Regions from separate parts of the Propionispora vibrioides genome, predicted to be linked through region 1. Evidence: riboswitches for the same ligand, from Rfam matches in the RefSeq annotation. Region 1 holds a riboswitch; each other region holds the start of a gene.
The links. Region 1 has a riboswitch for fluoride ahead of BMW43_RS12555 (iron-sulfur cluster assembly scaffold protein). Riboswitches for the same ligand answer to the same signal wherever they lie in the genome.
Positions count from the first base shown of each region.

Region 1 (6,672 bases):
GCCAGCTCCTGGAAAAAGTCAATCACACTGGTAGCCGTGCGGCTGTCCAGATTGCCTGTCGGTTCATCGGCCACCAACAGCGGCGGATCATTGGCCAAAGACCGGGCAATAGCCACCCTCTGCTGCTGACCGCCGGACAAGTTGGCCGGCAGTTTATGAGCCTGTTCCCGCACACCTACCAGTTCCAGCAATGCTAAAGCCCTTGCCGGTCTTTCCGTCCGGCTGTACATGCCGCAAAAATCCATGGGCAGCATAACGTTTTCCATTACCGTCAGGGTGGGTAGAAGCTGAAAAAATTGAAAGACCACACCTACCGTCCGCCCCCGCCAAACAGCAATCTGATTTTCATTCAGTGTATGCACAGGCATGCCGCTAATCCAGACTTCACCGCCGGTGGGCCGGTCAATACCGGTAATCATATTAATTAAGGTCGATTTGCCGCTGCCCGATTTTCCCACCACGGCGACAAACTCCCCCGCCTTTACCGACAATTGGATGCCTTTTAGCGCTTCAAACTCACCGGCTCCGGTAAAATACGTCTTGCTCACTTTTGTCATTTCCACTGCCGCCATCCCGGCCCGGGGTTGCGGCAATTTAGCTTCCATTAATCCTGACAGCCATTTTGCAATCATAACTTCCTCCGTCTTTTCCTAGGCTCGTAAATTCTCAGGCGCGCCGCCACCTTGCCTTGCGAAAAAATTCCCGCAAATTCAATTTACACTTTTAAAGCTGGTGAAGCACTAGCAATGGCGTGACCAAGGCCGCCTCCAGATTCTCAGCCACCCGTTCAGCCGTCAGTTGCCGGCTGATCAGCAGGTAAGGTGTGGCTCCGTCCAAAGCGGCAAACAGGGCAGTAGCCTGACTACGCGGCGAATGGTCGCGAAACTTTCCCTGCTCCAGACCTTTGGTAAACAGCCGCTCATAAAAAGCAATCATATCGCCGCTATAAGCATTAATAAGCGACCACATAGCGGAGCAGGCCAAAATCTTGGACAAGGACAATAAAATAAACGTCATTTCCCGGGGATGCTGCGCCCAATATTGCAAATAGACCACTATGAAAAAGCGTAATCCTTCCACCGGACAGGAAAGGTTCTCCGCTTGATAGATCAGTTCCCGGACCGGCTCAAAATACTTCCCGTTAGCCGCCAGTAAAATCTCGTCTTTGCTTTTGTAATGGTAATATAAGCCGCCCTTGGTCAGACCCGCCCGGGCGGCAATCACCTCCATGGAAGCCCCTTCGTATCCTTTTGCCAGAAACTCCGTGACTGCCGCTTCCAAAATATCTTCCCTGCGTTGTTCCTTCGGAGCTTTTTTAGTCACTATGATCGCTTCCCTTCTTGCCTACCGGAATAAAAATACCTACCGCCGGTATTTTTTATAAAAACATTGCCCTTTCTCCGGTCTGCTTTGCTATAAAAATTTATGCCGGCAAACTCTATGCCATGACAAGCCAGGCTTCCTTCACCCCGGCTTGCTCAAAACATGGCCATTTGCTCATGGATTTCATCATCCCGCAGCTCGGGCTTGGCTATCTCCTCAAACTTCGGGTTCTTTATATCCTGAAAGCCTGTCCATCTCCGGCAGTCAGGGCAGTATACGCTGCTGGCGCTGAGCACCCAGGCCAGTTCCCGCTTGCATTTTATACAAACAAATTGATAAAGCTTATCGTCCACTATACTCACTCTCTTCCGGACAAGAGGACGGTGCACTAAGCCCAGCCTCCCGTATATCAGGCAGAACCTGGAAATTCATCCTGTTACTATAATCGAGAAAATCCCCGTCATTCCTTACTGGATAAGCATTTCTCCATATATCTCCGTTATCCCTGCCTGGAAAAAGAAAGAATGATTTCGCTGGAGAAAGCCACCAGCCCTTTTATACGATGTACGCTGTAAAGGACTTTCATCGTCCTAAAATATTTAAAGGGTAAATAGAATACCGCTCCTATTTACCCTTTAAAACATATTTTTTTAAATTGAAGGTGGTTTTGCTACCAGCCATTGTTGATTTTGCTGCCCTTTGGGGAGCATATGAGCATCAAACCACATGTAATAAAACCTTTCGACCGAATTCACATTGTAACCATCCTGTAAATGATCCGACGTATCGTAAGAATCTGCTAAAATCAAAACATCATCAGCCGTCGTATCTGTTCCCATGGTATCATACCCGATAATAGCCCGCCAATGTCCGCCCCAGTCAATATTCTCTACCAGTACAGGAGTATTATCTTTTAAATTGGCTATGACAAAATTTTTAAAATCATTTACGTTTGCAAAGGTAGAGCCATTTTTATCAGCCTTGTCTAAGCTGGACGTAACATCCCAGCCAATGCCTTTAAAAAAGTTCACCATCCCTTTTGTATCCGTTCCTACAATCGGTTTGGTATTCATAATATTAGCAATTGCCTTTTCCGTCCATTTTGTATTGCCAAAGTGCACAAGAACGGTTAACGCAGCCGCAGGACCACAGGTGATTTCGGTGGTTTGCTGATAGGTCTTATAATGAGGCAGAATCGTTAAGGTATTTGTTGATTGTAGATTATAAAAATCCGGAGCGGCAAAATAAGGCGATTGTTTAACATTGCCTATACCATGATAGGAAGAGGCACCTTCCGAAGAGGTAATATAGCTGGAAGGATAAGGAATTACGTGACTGTCCTCGCCATTAGCCAAAACATCCGGACTATTGGCAAAAGCTATACTTGTCATACTAAAAATTAACCCTATGACCAGATAAAAAGATAATAAGTGTAACTTTTTCACAGTATTCCTTCTTTCTTTTTCTTAATGTTATTATCTCAGTTCCCAGGCAAACAGAAATTCCCGCCCAATTTGTACCCTTTGAGCAACTACATACTAAGTTTATTTTTCTAATTCTCTACCTAACAAATTAATCCTTCAAAAGCAATTTGGAAAAAGATTTACATTCTTTTAGTTACCGGCTGTGCCCGATCGCTTTTCGTACGGTGTCAGGTTACTTTTTCTCTATCGCCTGCATCGAGCCTAAATAGAAAGTACCCAGCCCCTGCAGCTTATTACTGTAAGGACCGGGTACTTTTGTTATTGAACCATATACTTATTCTCTGCCCATCACGTACTAGACAGGGTTCTTATTTTACCTGCCGATAGTACACTTGTTTATATCTGCCAGGGCATTCAAAAGAAGAGTCAGCCGATTTATTTACTCGCTTCCTCAATCGCAACGGCAACGGCGACGGTAGCACCAACCATTGGATTGTTGCCCATGCCTATGAGGCCCATCATTTCCACATGAGCCGGCACTGACGACGAACCGGCGAACTGGGCATCGGAATGCATCCGTCCCATGGTATCGGTCATACCGTAAGAAGCCGGACCGGCCGCCATGTTGTCCGGGTGCAGCGTACGTCCCGTACCGCCGCCGGAGGCAACGGAAAAATAACGCCGTCCTTTTTCGGTGCATTCTTTTTTATACGTGCCGGCTACCGGGTGCTGGAACCGCGTGGGATTGGTGGAGTTGCCGGTAATCGAGATATCGACCCCTTCCAGCGTCATGATCGCCACACCTTCCATTACATCGTCAGCCCCGTAGCAGCGCACATTAGCCCGTTCCGATTGGGAATAGGCCTTCTCCCTGACAATCGACAGCTTACTGCTGTAATAGTCAAAAACAGTCTGCACATAAGTGAAACCGTTGACCCTTGAAATGATCTGTGCCGCATCTTTACCCAGACCATTTAAAATGACCCGCAATGGCTCCTTACGTACTTTATTGGCCGATTTAGCAATGCCGATCGCCCCTTCAGCAGCGGCAAACGATTCATGACCGGCCAGAAAGGCAAAGCATTTCGTTTCTTCCCGCAGCAGCATAGCGGCCAGATTGCCATGCCCCAGTCCAACCTTGCGGCCGTCGGCTACCGAGCCGGGAATACAAAACGCCTGAAGCCCTTCACCGATTGCCTCTGCCGCATCGGCAGCCTTGGTACAGCCCCGTTTCAGCGCGACCGCAGCCCCCAAGGTATAGGCCCAACAGGCATTTTCAAAGCAAATTGGCTGAATTCCCCTGACCATACCGGGCACATCCATCCCTTTTTGCTCACACATTTCTTTCGCCGCTTCCAACGACTCAATTCCCTGTTCTTGTAAGAAAGCTTCTATTTTGGCGATTCGCCGTTCATATCCTTCAAATTTTGCCATCCTTGTCTACCCCCTCGCTTATTCATGCCGGGGGTCGATGTGTTTGACCCCTTCGTCGTAGCGTCCATATTGACCGGTTGCCTTTTTCAACGCTTCGTTTGCGTCGGTGCCTTTCTTGATCATTTCCATCATTTTTCCTAAATGGACAAAACGATAGCCAATAATTTCGTTGTCAGCATCCAGCGCCAGCGAAGTAACATACCCCTCCGCCAACTCCATATAACGCGGGCCTTTGGCCAACGTGCCATACATGGTACCCGTCTGACTGCGCAGCCCTTTACCAAGGTCCTCCAGTCCGGCGCCAATCGGCAAACCGCCTTCGGAAAATGCAGTCTGACTGCGGCCATAAACAATTTGCAGGAAAAGTTCACGCATAGCAGTATTGATTGCGTCGCAAACAAGGTCGGTATTAAGCGCCTCCAGGATGGTTTTGCCTGGCAGGATTTCCGAAGCCATTGCTGCCGAATGAGTCATGCCGGAACAGCCAATCGTTTCGACCAGCGCTTCCTCAATGACACCTTCTTTCACGTTAAGCGTCAGCTTACAGGCACCCTGCTGCGGCGCACACCAACCTACACCATGAGTCAGACCGCAAATATCCTTGACCTCCCGGGCCTTTACCCATTTACCCTCTTGCGGGATCGGCGCCGCCCCATGATTGACGCCTTTGGCTACACAGGTCATTTCTTCGACTTCTGTTGAATACTTCATCTCTCTTCTCCTTTCATGCTAAGCCTCGGCCATAAAAATAGACTCCTACCGTAGAGGTAGGAGTCATCGGCGCACTCGAAACTGCGCAGTTCATGGCGAACTCCATCGCCAAACTATGTATTAGTTACGTAAAAATTATACTGTTAATCTAGCAGAAACGTCAATTCCAATCTTTTCTTTCGCACAAGTTATTTTTGTACAAGCGATTATCTAAAGATAGACTTCAACCGAAATAAAAGGCATTATAGCCTGGAAGGGCACCTCCGACCGCTATGGCGCCACAGTCTTTTGCTGCAAGAAAAATCCTTTTAGTTGCCGCGACTCCAGGTTCATAAAACCGTCTTCAAGCCGTTTTTTCAAATAGGAGACTTTATCCGGACTTAACCATAACGGTTAGCGCATTTTCCCTACGATAATAAACAAGGGTACAGACACTAGCTGAACGGCAACAGAAAAAACAATCAACATCCCCACCGACAGGTCGTACAAATACCCCATGCCCGCACTGCCTAAAAACCAGGCAAAGCCATAAATGCTATTGAAAAGGCCGTAAGCAAAGCCGCGGTGATCCATCGGTACCATTTCCGCTATGGCGGCACGCATGATGGACTCATGGGCTCCCATACCAATTCCCCAGAAAATCATGCCGGCAAAGGCCAAATAAATATTGACACCAAATACGCAAGGAGCAAAGAAAGCCGACAATACTGTTGCAAAAGCAAGAACGCTCAACCCATTCCGGTCGAAATAGCGTCCGAAAATCAGAGCCGACAGAGCGGCTACCCCCATTGACACCGAATAAAAAATAGGAATGCCCACAGCCGGCACAGAAGAGGTCACCCCGAAATGATATGCAACCAAAGGAAAATCAGTATAACCAACAGCAACCAGCGAAGTGGCGGCGAGATAGAGCCAAAACTTAGCGGATAGCTTTTGCGAAGATTCATCCCTTTGTTCGAAAACTACATAGGGCTTGGGATAGGTAAGCCGGGCATAGGCCAACGTCAGCAAGCAAAGTAGCATCGGAAACGCCAGCCAGGCAAAGCTCAGCCGGTAATCACCCCGTAAGTACATAATGCCTGCAACGAGCAGCGGACCGGTCATCGCACCAACTTGATCCAGCGCTTCGTGCATGCCAAAAGCCCAACCACGGCCAATATGCTTTGCTACGTTGGATAGCATGACATCACGCGCTGGATTGCGAATGGCCCGGCCCATCCGTTCCAAAACCATTAATACGGCTGCAGCCATCCAGTTATCAGCCAAAGCAAGCAGTGGTACTGCCACCAGATTGATGATATAGCCCCATATGGTAATCAGCCAGTATTGCCCTGTCTTATCACTCAATTTACCAGAAAAAAGCCGAACGCCATACCCGACAAATTCTCCTAAACCGGCAATGATGCCAACATTTGCTGCGCTGGCTCCCAGGCTGCTCAGGAAAGGCCCCGTAATGCTGCGGGCACCTTCGTGAGTCATGTCGGCAAACAAGCTAACAATTCCCATCAGCAAAACAAACTTTAGCGCTTTGGATTTATCCAACTCTTGTTCGAACACATTCACCACTCCTCTCGTCATTCTGTTGTCACTGATTTGCCGGCTTAGCTGTCGGGAACAACAATTCTCACCATGCTGGGGGACAAATTCAAATCCCGAAAAGCACTCCATTTTTCAGCTCCTTTTTATCCCTAACACATCTGCTTATTGAAAAAAGCGCTACGCTGCAGAAACTCATGACAAGCATCTTTTCAATTAGACACTTAAAAAGGAAAATAAAAAA
Region 1 covers NZ_FODY01000015.1:40,040-46,711, forward strand. Annotated here, with positions in the region: gene BMW43_RS12530 (ABC transporter ATP-binding protein) at 1-632, opposite strand, end outside; gene BMW43_RS12535 (TetR/AcrR family transcriptional regulator) at 724-1,323, opposite strand; gene BMW43_RS12540 (hypothetical protein) at 1,479-1,676, opposite strand; gene BMW43_RS12545 (C39 family peptidase) at 1,974-2,768, opposite strand; gene BMW43_RS12550 (GGGtGRT protein) at 3,183-4,181, opposite strand; gene BMW43_RS12555 (iron-sulfur cluster assembly scaffold protein) at 4,200-4,892, opposite strand; fluoride riboswitch at 4,943-5,011, opposite strand; gene BMW43_RS12560 (MFS transporter) at 5,286-6,449, opposite strand.

Region 2 (6,672 bases), on a different contig from region 1:
GAAGGAGGCGCTATGTATGAGCAGTAAGATTGTCAATGTAAATGCGTTAGAAATTTTGGACTCCCGGGGGAATCCGACCATACGGGTCAATATGGAACTGGCCGGTGGCAGCAGGGCATCGGCTTCGGTGCCTTCGGGTGCGTCTACCGGTGAGAATGAGGCGCTGGAACTGCGGGACGGCGATAAGACGCGCTATGGCGGTAAGGGAGTTTTGCAGGCTGTGGCCAATGTCAACAATCGCATAGCCCCGAAACTGATCGGGCAGGATGCCGGTGATCAGGCGGCGATTGATCAGCTCCTACTGGAGCTGGATGGTACACCGACTAAGGCCAATTTAGGCGCCAACGCCATTTTGGGCGTTTCCATGGCGGCTGCCCGGGCCGCAGCGATAGAACAGGGCTTGCCGCTCTATGCCTATCTGGGCGGCAGCGAGGCGGTGCGGCTGCCGGTGCCGATGATGAATATTTTAAACGGCGGCAAGCATGCCGACAACAGTGTGGACTTTCAGGAGTTTATGGTTATGCCTGTCGGCGCGCCTACCTTTGCCAAAGCCCTGCAATATGGTGTGGAAACCTTTCACGCGCTCAAAAAGCTTTTGGGGCAACAGGGTTATGCCACCAGTGTGGGTGATGAGGGCGGCTTTGCACCTAACCTGAAGAGCAATGAGGAGGCCTGCGAGCTGATTATCGAGGCCATCCGGTCAGCCGGCTATGTGCCGGGTGTGGATATTGCCCTGGCGCTTGACCCGGCAGCCAGTTCGTTTTATGAAAATGGTCAGTATCATTTAACAAAATCAGGGCAGGGAGTAAAGAGCAGCAGTGAAATGACGGCGCTGTACAAGGAATGGGCCAAGAAATATTACCTGGTTTCCCTGGAAGACGGATTAGCGGAAAATGACTGGGACGGCTTCCGGGAGCATACGGCAGCCCTCGGTCAGGCATTGCAGATTGTGGGCGACGATATTTTTGTCACCAATACCAAATTTATTGCCCGCGGCATTAAGGAGAAGACCACCAATGCGGTGCTTATTAAGCTAAATCAGATCGGTACGGTGACCGAGACGGTGGAGGCCATTAAAATGTGCCGTTAGGCCGGCTGGAATTATGTTGTTTCCCACCGTTCCGGCGAGACCGAAGATGCGTTCCTGGCCGATTTTGCCGTGGCCATGGGCGGCGGTCAGATTAAGACCGGTTCGGCTTGCCGCAGTGAACGCATTGCCAAATATAACCGCCTGTTGGAGATTGAGGCCGAGTTGGGCGGAAAAGCTGTCTTCGGCAATCCTTTTGCCGCCAAATGACAGGCTGTCCGGTTGATTTTTCAGGCAGAACGGCGTAAAAACCGGCGATGGAGTTCGCCATAACCCCGCAGTGAACGCGGTAATAACTCCTACCTTCCCTAGGGTGTGTTGGCAAATGGTTCGGAGTGTCTTTGAAGGGTGCTTTTTTGACACACTTCGTTGAAATTTTTGGAAGTAAGGGCCATTTTCGTGAATTTTGTCTTTTCGCAAAAGTCACTCGCCATAGAACATTTCGTTAATTTGAAGCACACCCTGGGAGTATTAGTCAAGGACTAACAAGGAGGTAGCTGTCAATGGAACAGAACTTTGCTATTGCCGCGCAGTGGGTGCTGCTGGCCCTTATTGCCACCGTCCTGTCTATCCGGCTGGGCATTTCGGTGGCGCTTATGGAGATTGCCGTGGGTGTGATTGGCGGCAACGCCATGCATTTGGAGATTACATCCTGGGTTACTTTTTTAGCCGGATTTGGTGCTGTGGTGTTGACCTTTCTTGCCGGGGCTGAGATTGATCCCGATAGTCTTAAAGGCAACCTGAAAGAAAGTCTGGTGATTGGCTTTTTATCGTTTCTGCTGCCCTTTCTGGGCGGCATGTGGCTTGCCGAGTATATGTTCGGCTGGGACGGCAATGCCGCTAAAATTGCCGGTATTGCACTGTCAACCACCTCAGTGGCCGTCGTGTATGCCGTCATGGTAGAAAGCGGGCTGTCGGCCAGCCGTTTAGGTCAAGGCATTCTGGCGGCCTGCTTTGTCACTGATTTGGGGACGGTGCTGGCCCTGGGGTTGCTCTTTACCGGATTTTCGCTAAAGGTCGTCTGGTTTACAGCAGTTATGATCGTGGCTGTGCTGGTTATTACTCCGCTGGCTGCCAGGATATTCAAATGGTATGGCGGGCGGGTCAGTGAGCCGGAAATCAAGTTCATTTTTCTGGTACTCTTAGCCCTGGCCTATCTGGCGGTAATCAGCGGCAGCGAGGCGGTACTTCCGGCCTATATTATCGGTATGGCCATGGCCCGCTTTTTCAAGCACTACAAACCAACGCTGGTGAAAATGCGAGCCATTGTATTTGCCGTTTTTACGCCGTTCTATTTCATTAAAGCGGGGGTACTGGTATCGGTGGGAGCTTTGTATACGATGTCCGGGACTATCCTGGTTTTCCTGCTGATCAAAATGGCTGCCAAGTTTATCGGCGTATTGCCGGCGACCAACTGGTTTCACTATACACCGCGTACCGGTATTTACACTACCTTGCTAATGAGCACCGGTCTGACCTTTGGCACTATTTCGGCCTTGTACGGGCTAACTAATCACTATATCGATGAGGGACAGTACAGTGTACTGGTGGCAACCGTCATTTTGAGCGCCGTGGTGCCGACGATGATCGCCCAAAAATGGTTTTTCCCGACAGATGAGACCGACGAATCGCCGGCAGTGATAAAAAACATGGTTATCAGGGAGAGGGAGGCCGATTGATATGGATTTGAAAAAAATAGTTGTGGCTTATGACGGCTCAGCCGGCAGCCACAAGGCGTTAGTCTGGGCGGTAGGCCTGGCTGCCAGGTTTGAGGGGGCGACGGTGGTAGTGGCCAGTGTGGTTAAGCCCCCTGAATTTAGCTCCAGCATTGATGAAGTGGATGAATGGTACGCCGATGGAGAGAAACAGTACCGGCCGCTGCTGGAGCAGGCTGTGGTTTATGGTGAGGAACAGGGGATTTTTCTACAGACGGAAATCTTAAAGGGCCATCCGGCGGAGAGCCTGATGCGCTACGCTGTTGATCGCAGGGCCGATTTGATTGTCATGGGTACACGGGGCATGGGTGGATTTAAAAGTCTGATTATTGGCAGTGTAGTGCAAAAGGTGGTTACCTATGCTAAAGTGCCGGTTGTTGTGGTAAAATAAAGATAGCATATCAAAAATGTTAACGAAGTATGGTACAAAAAGTGCCGTTAGGGTTGTTGCGGATAGTTAAGCACCCCCCTAAGGGTTAACGGAGAAAATTACAAAAATACGGCCCGGTAGCTGGCTGGCCCGAGCCGTATTGGCTGTCGTGGTGGCAGCCGGCGACCAGGCTGCAAAAGATCATACACGCTGCTGTGCCGGTTTAGGCCGTTGCAGGCAGCCGGGCTATAAAAAGTTGATTGGTATCAAGTTGAAGGAGGAGTCTTTGTGCCCAAAATTGCGAGTCAGGCCAAACGATTACGGATTTATATCGGGGAAAGCGATCACTGGAAACGGCGTTCTTTGTATCAAGCTATCGTGGAAAAGGCCAAGGAACTGGATATGGCGGGGGCGACGGTGTTTCGCGGCATCGTGGGTTATGGGGCCAACAGCCGGATTCATACGGCCAGTATTGTGGATTTATCCAGTGATTTACCCATTTTAGTGGAAATTATCGACAGTGAGGAGTATGTTGCCAAGCTATTGCCCTTCCTGGATGATATGCTGGAGGAGGGAATGGTTACGATTGACGATATAGAAGTTATCAAATACGGTCATAAACCACCGAAGCGATAACAGAAGAACAGACGAGGCAAGAGAGGTGAAAGTATATGCTGGGAATTGTTTTAGTAGCGGTCGGCGGTGGGATTGGTTCAGTCATTCGGTATTTAGTGTCCAATTGGATGGCGGAGCGGTTTGGTCCGGAGTTTCCCTTTGGGACGTTGCTTGTTAATGTGGTAGGGTGCTTCATTATCGGCTTATTTTTGACAATGACCACCGAGCGGTTAAGCATCAGCCCCTACTGGCGATTGCTTGTCGCCATTGGCTTAATAGGCGGTTTGACTACGTTTTCATCCTTTAGTTATGAGACTTTGCGCTTACTGCAAACTGCCGATGCCTTGCGGGCTTTTTATAATGTAGGACTCAATTTGGGAGTCGGTTTTTTTGCCACCTGGCTGGGGATTGGTATTGCCAGACTGTTTTAGAGAGGAATTATTTCCTGGGAAAAGATGGGGAATGTGAACCGTCTAACCCAGGTTTATTCTTTTTCGGGCCAATCAGGGACCCTTCGCCGGAGACAGGCTTCTCGAAAACCAGGGTGGTTTGTATCCAGAGTAAGAAACAGGATTATCCTGAGCCTGATGGAAGTGTGACAAACAGATGTCTTTTTATTTGGTCATAAGGCCATTACTTATACTGATGACTTTACGGGAGATATAAATCGAGGCCTGTTCCTTTTACGGAACAGGCCTCGATTTATGCAGGGTAAAAGCGGCGGCAAATTGATGAAGCATCTGATAGGAGCTGCCGCTATATGGCGGTTTTAGTTAGCCGGGAGTTCAGATGGATATTCATTTCTTTAAAGGCGTGGATAAAGGCTTCCAGCGGCGTCAGGGTATAGGTGCCTGTCGAGTAAATGGCTGTGTCGGCGACGGCGCCAGTCGTTGCGTCATAGATTGTCTGAGTCAGGGTGATATAATAGGCATTCTTTTCTTGCTTAACGCGGCTGGCACTGACTTCAGAGGCAATGACCCAGCGGCAGCCGGAGGCCGCTGCTGCCTGTTGCCAGGAATCCGGCATGTCGGCAGGAGTTACCTGGCGGGAAAAGGTGCGGCGGTATTCATCCTGCAAGGCCTCATTCATATACCAGAATTCGGTGGTTAAGTTCTCGGGCAAGCTGTTTTTCAGCGGCAGGATATAGGCACTGTCCTGGCTGGCCCCGGCAAACGCCGGAAAAGCGGGAAGCGGCATGCCGGCATCCATGGCCAGGCGGCGTTTGTCGTAATAATTTTTGATGGCCGAATCGATATAACCGGTTAACTGATGGGAATCGCTTACGAAGGCTGGGGCCGGCCATTTTATTTCCCGGCCAAACTGCTGATAACCGCCGAATAGGGTCTGCAGCACGCCGGTGACCGGATCGCTGGACTGGACGATGCGGGTCACTGGCAGGATCGGGGCGAACTTGGCGGCGAAAGCGGCATTGCCCACAGCCGGGGCGCCGAAAGTGATAACCTCCAGTTGGCCGGAAGTCATACCGGTGCTGATTAATCTTGCGCCGCCTAGGGTAGCGGCTGCGCCGCCGAGGCTGTGACCGGTCAGGTAAAGCTTGCGGTCTTTGTTCGCCGTCAGCAGATCGGGCAGCGCCAGGCTGCCCCGGCGGGGGCTGCGCAGCGTGGCCGCCGGTCCGGCCTGTAGGAATTGGTTAAAGCCCTTATGGACTTTAGGTTCGGTATCAGGCACATTCTTTTGAGCCGCAGCAGCGGAGATTTCTTCATCGGTAGCGCCGGCGAAGGGTACTTTATCCACTTTAAGGTCAAGTTTAACATCCTTTTCATTTTCCGTACCGACAATGGCGATAAAATAGAAGGGCGTATTATTTTTCTGGGCAATCAAGTAGCGGACGCCGGAGCGGCCCTGGGGCTGAACGTAATGATCAATTTGCCAGCCGTCCTGCTCCAGGTAGCGGGTGCTTAACTCACCAAGACGGTCGCTATAGGCTGCGGCGCTGGTGGCGGCAGCCAGATAAATTTTATAAGCTTCTTCATAATCTTCCTGGGGACCGGCCCAGGCGGCAGCCGAAGGATAGATCAGAAAGCAAAGAACAAGCAGCAGGTGCAAAAATGGCTTCACAGCCGCACCTCCTTCCGTAGAATCTGGACTGAACAGTCAGTTGTACTACTCAAATTATAGGAGCAGCTACAAGCGGCTGTCAAGGCGCTCTGGGTGGATATATTTTCCTATCCTGACAGGACAATGCATTGGTACTAGCCTTTTTATTCAAAGACATTTATAATTATCAGTAAATAGACAAGGGTTGCCGGAGCATAAAGCGCGAAGGCTTCCGGAAAAATATATGTAAAGGGGAGCGAAAAGTACGTTGCCCAGAAGGAGGCAGCCGTGAAAAAGTTTTTTTTGCTAAGTGGTATCGCTCTTTTTATAGTAGGTTTTTTCCTGTTTCGCACGACGGCGGCGGAAGATCCGGTAGATACGCAGACGGTAGCAACGGCTGGACAAACGGTTGTGAAAAAAATGCCCCGGCCGGATAAGCCGGAGGCAACCGTGGAGTTTTCGCAACAGAATCCGGCATCCTTAAAGCCAGTGCTGCGCTGGACCAAGGTGGAGTCGGCCGTGGCTTATGAAATTGAATTGTTTCAGGAAAATCCGGGCGTGTATGATGAACCACGCTTCCAGCCGACGCCGTTTTTTTCAACTTCTTATATTTATGTCAATGGCTATAATGCTGATCTAACTGATCGATTACAGCAAGATTATTTTTACTGGCGGGTTCATGGCCTTAATCTGGACGGACAACGCATCGGCGATGACTCGGACGTGCAAAAGGTATATGTGGATCAGGACAAGGACATTCAGCTAAAGCCTATTCCCACCTCTGTTTTTAACCAAACGGCGGGCAGTGTTTTGCTTTATCCGGTATA
Region 2 covers NZ_FODY01000008.1:116,632-123,303, reverse strand. Annotated here, with positions in the region: partial or broken gene eno (phosphopyruvate hydratase) at 17-1,297, shown strand; fluoride riboswitch at 1,332-1,396, shown strand; gene BMW43_RS08805 (cation:proton antiporter) at 1,591-2,766, shown strand; gene BMW43_RS08800 (universal stress protein) at 2,768-3,193, shown strand; gene BMW43_RS08795 (DUF190 domain-containing protein) at 3,461-3,808, shown strand; gene crcB (fluoride efflux transporter CrcB) at 3,844-4,218, shown strand; gene BMW43_RS08785 (lipase family protein) at 4,544-5,866, opposite strand; gene BMW43_RS08780 (SGNH/GDSL hydrolase family protein) at 6,134-6,672, shown strand, end outside.
Region 2: it holds a riboswitch for fluoride, as region 1 does, so the genes downstream of both, BMW43_RS08805 (cation:proton antiporter) here and BMW43_RS12555 (iron-sulfur cluster assembly scaffold protein) in region 1, are expected to answer to the same signal.

Region 3 (6,672 bases), on a different contig from region 1:
GCACTATAAGCGGGAAGAAGACACGGCGATGACCAGCGGCAAACTGGATGAAGAGCTTAGCCGGATGAGTGGTATGGTAGACAATATCACGCCCCAGTCCATGATCCTGTTCAATGAATCCTTTGCAGCGACAAACGAACGCGAAGGCTCGGAAATTGCCAGGCAGATCGTGTCCGCCTTATTGGAAAAGCACATTCAGGTGTTTTTTGTTACCCATCAATATGCGTTGGCCCATGGTTTTTATGAGAAAAAGCTGGATAACGCGATTTTTCTGCAGGCCGAGCGGCAAAATAGCGGAACGAGGAGCTTTAAAATAGTGGAAGGTGAACCGCAGCCCACCAGTTTTGGGGAAGACTTGTATACCGAAGTATTTGGTGTAACAGCTGATGTTTTAGAAACTACCGGTTAGGGGGTACGGGCATATGGACGAAAAGGATGGTGCCTATGTTGCCGCAGCGCGGTCGGCTGATACGGAAGATACCGCGCCGGTTAATCCCGATTTGGCCAAGCTGCGGGGCTATACGCAGGCGAAATTGTTCCTGGCCGAGCAGCTACGGCTGCAGCGCGAAGCTCTGACAACGCTGGGCCGGGAAGAAAGCGGGCGACGGTGCGGGGAGCTATTGGTAAAGCTAGCGGAAGACCGGTTCACACTGGCCGTAGTCGGCCAGTTCAAACGGGGCAAGAGCTCGCTGATGAATGCAATTATTGGGCGCGAACTCTTACCTACCGGCGTGCTGCCCCTTACCTCGGCGATTACGGTGCTTAAGTACGGCGCTACGGAACGATTGGTGGTTCGCCGGGAAAATTCGCTGTTCCCCGATGAACTGCCTGTTGCGGCGCTGGCCGACTATGTTACCGAAAAAGGTAATCCGTCCAATCAAAAAAAAGTAAAGACCGCCACGGTCGAATTGCCTGTTCCCTTTTTGCGGCGCGGCGTTGAATTCGTCGACACACCGGGTGTCGGCTCGGTCGTTACGGCTAATACGGCAACCACCTATGGCTTCTTACCCGAATGTGACGCCGTATTGTTTGTCATTAGTGTGGATACGCCGCTGACCAGTCTGGAACTGGCCTTTCTCCGGGAAATCCGGGAATATGTGAACCGGATTTTCTTTGTTGTGAATAAGCTGGATCTTGTGAGTCCTGCCGAACAGGAGGCGGTACTAACGTTTGTGACCGATACCATCCGCCAACAAACCGGAGGCGCTGCGATAAAGGTCTTTCCCGTTTCCGCCCGGCAGGGACTTGCTGCCCGATTGGCCGGTGACCCGGCCGGTTATGAACAAAGCGGCATGAAAGCGCTGGAAGAAACGTTGGCTGCTTTTCTGGCGGAGGAAAAGTCGCAGGCCTTTCTGGCTGCAGTACTGCATAAGGCGCTGCAAATAGGAGACGCAGCGATGGAACAGAATTTCTGCCAGGAAGCCACCGGACAGGAGGACAGTGGCAATGGCGGGGAAAAATCAGCCGGTACGACTCGGCGCGATGGCTCTGCTGTGCCCCTGATCATGGCTGTACAGGCAAAACTGGCGGCTTTGGCTAAACGGATGCAGGAAAATCAGCCGGCAGCGTTGTTAGACGGCGACTTTCTGCCAGGGATACCGTTACCCGCCGAGGCAGTAAATCCGGCTGCCTTCACCGTGCCGGCAACTGCCCCGGCAAAGCACTTGCCCGAGTTGGGGAGCAAGGGCTGCCCGGTATGCCGGCATTTGGAGAACTATGGGCGGGAATTTTTCCGCCGCTGGCAGTACCAGATCAGCATGCAGGAACAGGACCAGGCCGGTTTTGCCGCGGAACTGGGCTTTTGCCCGCTCCATACCTGGCAACTGCTCGCCTTAGCTTCGGCCCACGGCGCTTCTGTCGGTTATGCGCGGCTGGCTGAAGAGGCCGCCCGCCGTTTGCACCGGATCAGCGACGGGCCGGCCAGGGAGGAGAAGCTGCGGCAACTGGTGCATGATTCCCGGAATTGCCGGGTTTGCCGGCTGCTCCGTCAAGCCGAGGCGGACTATATCGGGCAGCTTGCCGTCTGGCTTGGCGAAGCTGCCGGGCGGCGCTGGTATCGACGTTCCCAGGGCGTTTGTCTTCGCCATCTTAGTTTGCTGGTGGCGGCTGTTGACGCAGATGATCAGCAGTTTCTGATTGACCATGGGGCGCAGCGGTTTGAGGAGGCGGCGGAAGATATGCGCAGCTATGCCTTGAAACATGAAGCGGTCCGCCGGGAGCTGCAGAACCGTGATGAGGAGGAGGCTTACCGGCAGGCTGTCATCCATCTTGTCGGTGAACGGTATGTGTGTATTCCCTGGCCGGAGGACGGAATCCTATGAGCGGACCACGTATCCAAGCTGCCCTTGGCAAATTGCGGGCCTTGCGCGAAGGGGATGAGGCGATAGCCGAGCTGATCGACTGTGGACAAGCGGCTGTGGGGCCGCTCCGTGAATTTTTGTTCAGCCGTGAGCCCTGCGGCCTATTTCAACCGCGCTGTCAGGCTGTAGAGGCTTTGGCCAAGCTGGGGGCCAAAGCAGTACTGCTTGAATTTTTAACCGCTCCGCGAAGTTTCGCTGATCCTGTGGAACAGGCCGGTGAGGATGCCGTGTTGAGTTTTGTTGCCCGTGCGTTGACTCGCTGGCCGGACGATGCGACCTTTTTGCTATTGTTGGCGGTGGCAAAACGCAAGCTGCTGCCGGGTATTGTGGCTGCTTTGGGTGAGTACCGCCGAATGGACGCCCTGCCTGTTTTGGCTGCCGCCCTGGCTGAGGACTTTTGCCGGTCGGCGGCGGAAACGGCTTTTCGCAAGCTGGGGCCGGCCGCTTGTTCCTGTTTGCTGTCTTTGGCCGTTCGGACAGTGCCTTTGGCGGACGTGGAACTCGAATCCAGCCTTCGGCTCCGGCGCAGTGCGCTGAATCTGTTTGATGAGCTATACCCGCGCCAAGCAGTACCCCAAACGGTGTGGGAACTGGTGCTGGATGCTGATATCCAGGTTGCCTTGACCGCCTGCTCCATCTGTCTGGCGAGAGACTCCGGCGCTGGACGGGAAAAAGTGCTGCTACGCCTGGCCGAACTATGGGAAAGCGGTGACTGGGCGGTTCGTATGGCAGTGGAGGAGTTATATTAGCAAGATGTGCTCCCGTATTCGGGTTACAGGTTTAATAAAGCAGGTTCAATAGAGTATTGACTGAATTGTTTGACTATTGTACAATGAATATATAATAGGTATAGGAAAAGGCGATGGAGTTCGCCATAAATCCAACCGAGGATAATGACTCCTACCATATGCGGTAGGAGTCTGTTTTTTTGTCTTAAAAAGCGTGTACCGTCTATTTATTGTACGTTACAGAATCCGTATAGGGAGAGGGGAGCCTTGCAGCGGTCAAGCCAGAGCATTTAAATATAAGAAGAGGCGATGGAGTTCGCCATAAATCCGATCAGGAATAATGACTCCTACCATATGCGGTAGGGGTCTATCTTTTGTCTTAAAAAAAGCGTGTACCGTCTGTTTTTATTGCCGGCGACGGTGAAGTCGCAAGGGAATGGCGGCGGAGCGAAGGGCAGTGCTTTATAGAAAGGGGGTGATAATCTGGGGAAAGGGAACCGTGAACCGTAAGAGGCAACAGACTGAGGGGGTGGTGCTTTAGCTGGTTTTACATGGATTAGTGGGTGATAGTAAGAAATCATATTTTTAATCAATAGAAGGAGGAGACAGCATGCGTGATTCTGTTTGGGGAGAATATTTAGCTGAAGTGATAGGGACTGCTTTTTTGATCATGGGCGGTACCGGGGTCGCTGCCATGGCGATTTTGTACGGATCGTTTAGTGGGGACTATTGGGGTATATGTGTCTTATGGGGATTAGCCGTAACCTTTGCCGTTTATCTTGTCGGAGCCATATCGGGCGCGCATTTAAATCCGGCGGTGACTATTGCCTTTGCCATATATGGCGGGTTCCCCTGGAAAAAAGTATTTGGTTTTATTATTGCCCAGGTGATTGGGGCGTTTATCGGTGCGGCAATTACCTATCAGTTGTATTCTCCCGTCATTGATGCGTATAATATTGTGCACAATACTACCCGTGATGCGGCGCAGGGACTTACTACGGCAGGTGTCTTTTTTACCAGTCCCAATGCGGGAATTACAACAGGACATGCGTTTATTGACCAAATTATATTAACGGCAGCCCTGGTAATTGGCATTCTTGCTATTTCGGACAAATGGAATACAAACAGTCCCGGTGCCAACACGGCTCCCCTGATGGTCGGCCTGTTGGTGGCATTAGTCGGTGGTTTTGGCGGGCAGTTAGAAGCCTGGGCCATTAATCCTGCCCGTGATTTGGGACCGAGACTGTTTTGCTGGTTAATGGGTTGGGGACAAAACGCGTTTCCCGGTATCCAGGGTTATTGGTGGGTGCCGTTGATTGCTCCCGTGATTGGCGGTATTCTGGCCGGAGCTATCTATAACTTTCTTTTGCAGCCGTTTATGCCGGGAAACCCGGATCGTGTTAAAGCGGCAGGCATTATGAAGAAGGCTGAAGTCAACTAAATTTAAAGAGGATAGTTACTGCGTACCCGTCACCTTTCGTATACCTGCGGCAGGTTTATATTGACGATGGTTCAGGCAGCCTGGTATAATAGGTCCATAATTCAATTAACAGCGGCGATGGAGTTCGCCTTACCCTTTTTGCAGACGCTAATGACTCCTACCACTTAAGTGGTAGGAGTCTATTTTTTTGCCTTGCGCTTGATAGTGACAATAAATCTTGTCCAGGGAGGCAGGAAAAGTGCCCAGGAAATAGGTAGCTTGAGCCTGGCAAGCTTTGTAGCCCAATCGGTTCGCTCAGGAATAGCTGCCAATTTGTTTTTGTTCCCGTAGTCTCAGCCAGAGGACGGCGATGGAGTTCGCCATAACCCCGCAGTGAAAGTAATGCGGTGATAACTCCTACTTTACTATTACTATGGCCAGGGCCGGTAAGCTTATTACCGGTCCTGGGCCGGGAAGGAGGCAATTGCAGAGGAGATAAAGTTTTTCCGTCATTGCGTAGTGGAAGTTATGAGCCTCGTTGTCAAAGATTTGTTCAAGTGAATGAGCTTTGCGGCGGCATGGAGGTTTTGCCCTTGCCGGAATCGGCGATAACACCCTGCAGTTAAGCGCGTGTCTCGGAGTAAATGGATGCTAGGCGAGACTTTGTTATGGTGGCTGACGGAGGCTGTGGAGTGGATTGGAGGAGTAAGTAGCATGTTGCAGCTTGAGCTGGAATATCTGTTTAATCTTATTTTCTTTGCCATATCAATATTTTTGGGGCTATGGCTGATGGAGAAGGTCGGGAAGAAACGGCCCGGTATTTGGCAAGACCGGGCGAGGCTGGCCGTGGTGCTGGCCGCCGGCGCTACCCTGCTGCATTTGGTTGTCCGTGCGGCTGTTGCGCTGGCTTATATGGTAGGGCTTCCGGCGAAACTGTAATGCGAGTAGGATATGAGGTCAAATTGGGAGGAGGAATCTTGGTGCCTAAAATTGCAAGTAAGGCTAAGCGCTTGCGAGTTTATATTGGTGAGGATGATCACCGGAAACGGCGGAATTTGTATAATTCGCTTGTGGAAAAGGCAAAAGAGCTGGACATGGCGGGAGCAACCGTATTGCGGGGAGTGATGGGCTATGGGGCGAATAGCCGGATTCATACAGCTACCCTCCTGGATTTATCCAGTGATTTGCCTGTTTTGATTGAGATTATCGACAGTGAGGAGTATATTGCCAAGCTGCTGCCCTTTTTGGATGATGCGTTGGAAGAAGGAATGGTTATGATTGATGATGCGGAGGTTATCAAATATGGCCGCCAGTTCTCCAAGGAGCAGTAGCGGAGTTAATTGTTTGTGTTGGGTTGCAGCCTTTTGAGAAGAGGACCTGCGTGACATGGTAGCGTAGCGGCTCAGTATCGTGGACGGATTTCTAGGGAACCGCTGATTTAATAAACCTGCCGGCCTGGCGAGAGATTTTTTCGGCTGGTAAGGAAGTAAAACCGCAGGAATAGCGGTCCCTATTTCAAGGTTTTGCTGACACAGCCAGACGGAAAAAGATCCGTCAGGATGTGCAGTGTGAATAAATCAGTGATTCCCTAGCTGCATGGCTGAGAACAGGTGTCGCCAAACTGTCTACCAATGAAAGATTACATGCTATACGAGGGAGAGTGGAGAAAGTGATTTCTGTACAGTTGCCTAATGGCAGACAGTATGAATTCCGCCATGCGGTATTTGATTTTAATGGGACATTGGCAGAGGAAGGAAGAATAAGTGAGGACGTGCGTCGCTTACTGGTTGAGCTGTCAGCCACGATCCAGGTATCCGTAATAACGGCAGATACGTTTGGCTTGGCGCGCCAGGCGCTGGCAGACTTGCCGGGAGTGGAACTTATTATATTGGAGCCGGGACAAGATGGTACAGAAAAAGCCCGGTATGTTCAAACATGGGGTTCTGAGCATACCGTAGTCATCGGTAATGGCGTCAATGATCAGCCCATGTTTTTTATTGCCGGGCTGCGAATCTGCGTATTAGGCCCGGAAGGAGCCGGGGCGTGCCTGCTGTCGCTGGCAAACGTTGTGGTTCAGTCGCCGGTGGAGGCCATCAAACTGCTTTTGCAGCCCCAACGGCTGATTGCAACGTTACGAAGCTAAGGCTGCTTTAACGAGGGTTGG
Region 3 covers NZ_FODY01000008.1:126,991-133,662, reverse strand. Annotated here, with positions in the region: gene BMW43_RS21340 (MutS-related protein) at 1-409, shown strand, start outside; gene BMW43_RS08855 (dynamin family protein) at 423-2,321, shown strand; gene BMW43_RS08850 (hypothetical protein) at 2,318-3,109, shown strand; fluoride riboswitch at 3,210-3,270, shown strand; fluoride riboswitch at 3,385-3,445, shown strand; gene BMW43_RS08845 (MIP/aquaporin family protein) at 3,699-4,529, shown strand; fluoride riboswitch at 4,634-4,696, shown strand; fluoride riboswitch at 4,866-4,935, shown strand; gene BMW43_RS08840 (hypothetical protein) at 5,223-5,447, shown strand; gene BMW43_RS08835 (DUF190 domain-containing protein) at 5,489-5,839, shown strand; gene BMW43_RS08830 (HAD family hydrolase) at 6,178-6,651, shown strand.
Region 3: it holds a riboswitch for fluoride, as region 1 does, so the genes downstream of both, BMW43_RS08845 (MIP/aquaporin family protein) here and BMW43_RS12555 (iron-sulfur cluster assembly scaffold protein) in region 1, are expected to answer to the same signal.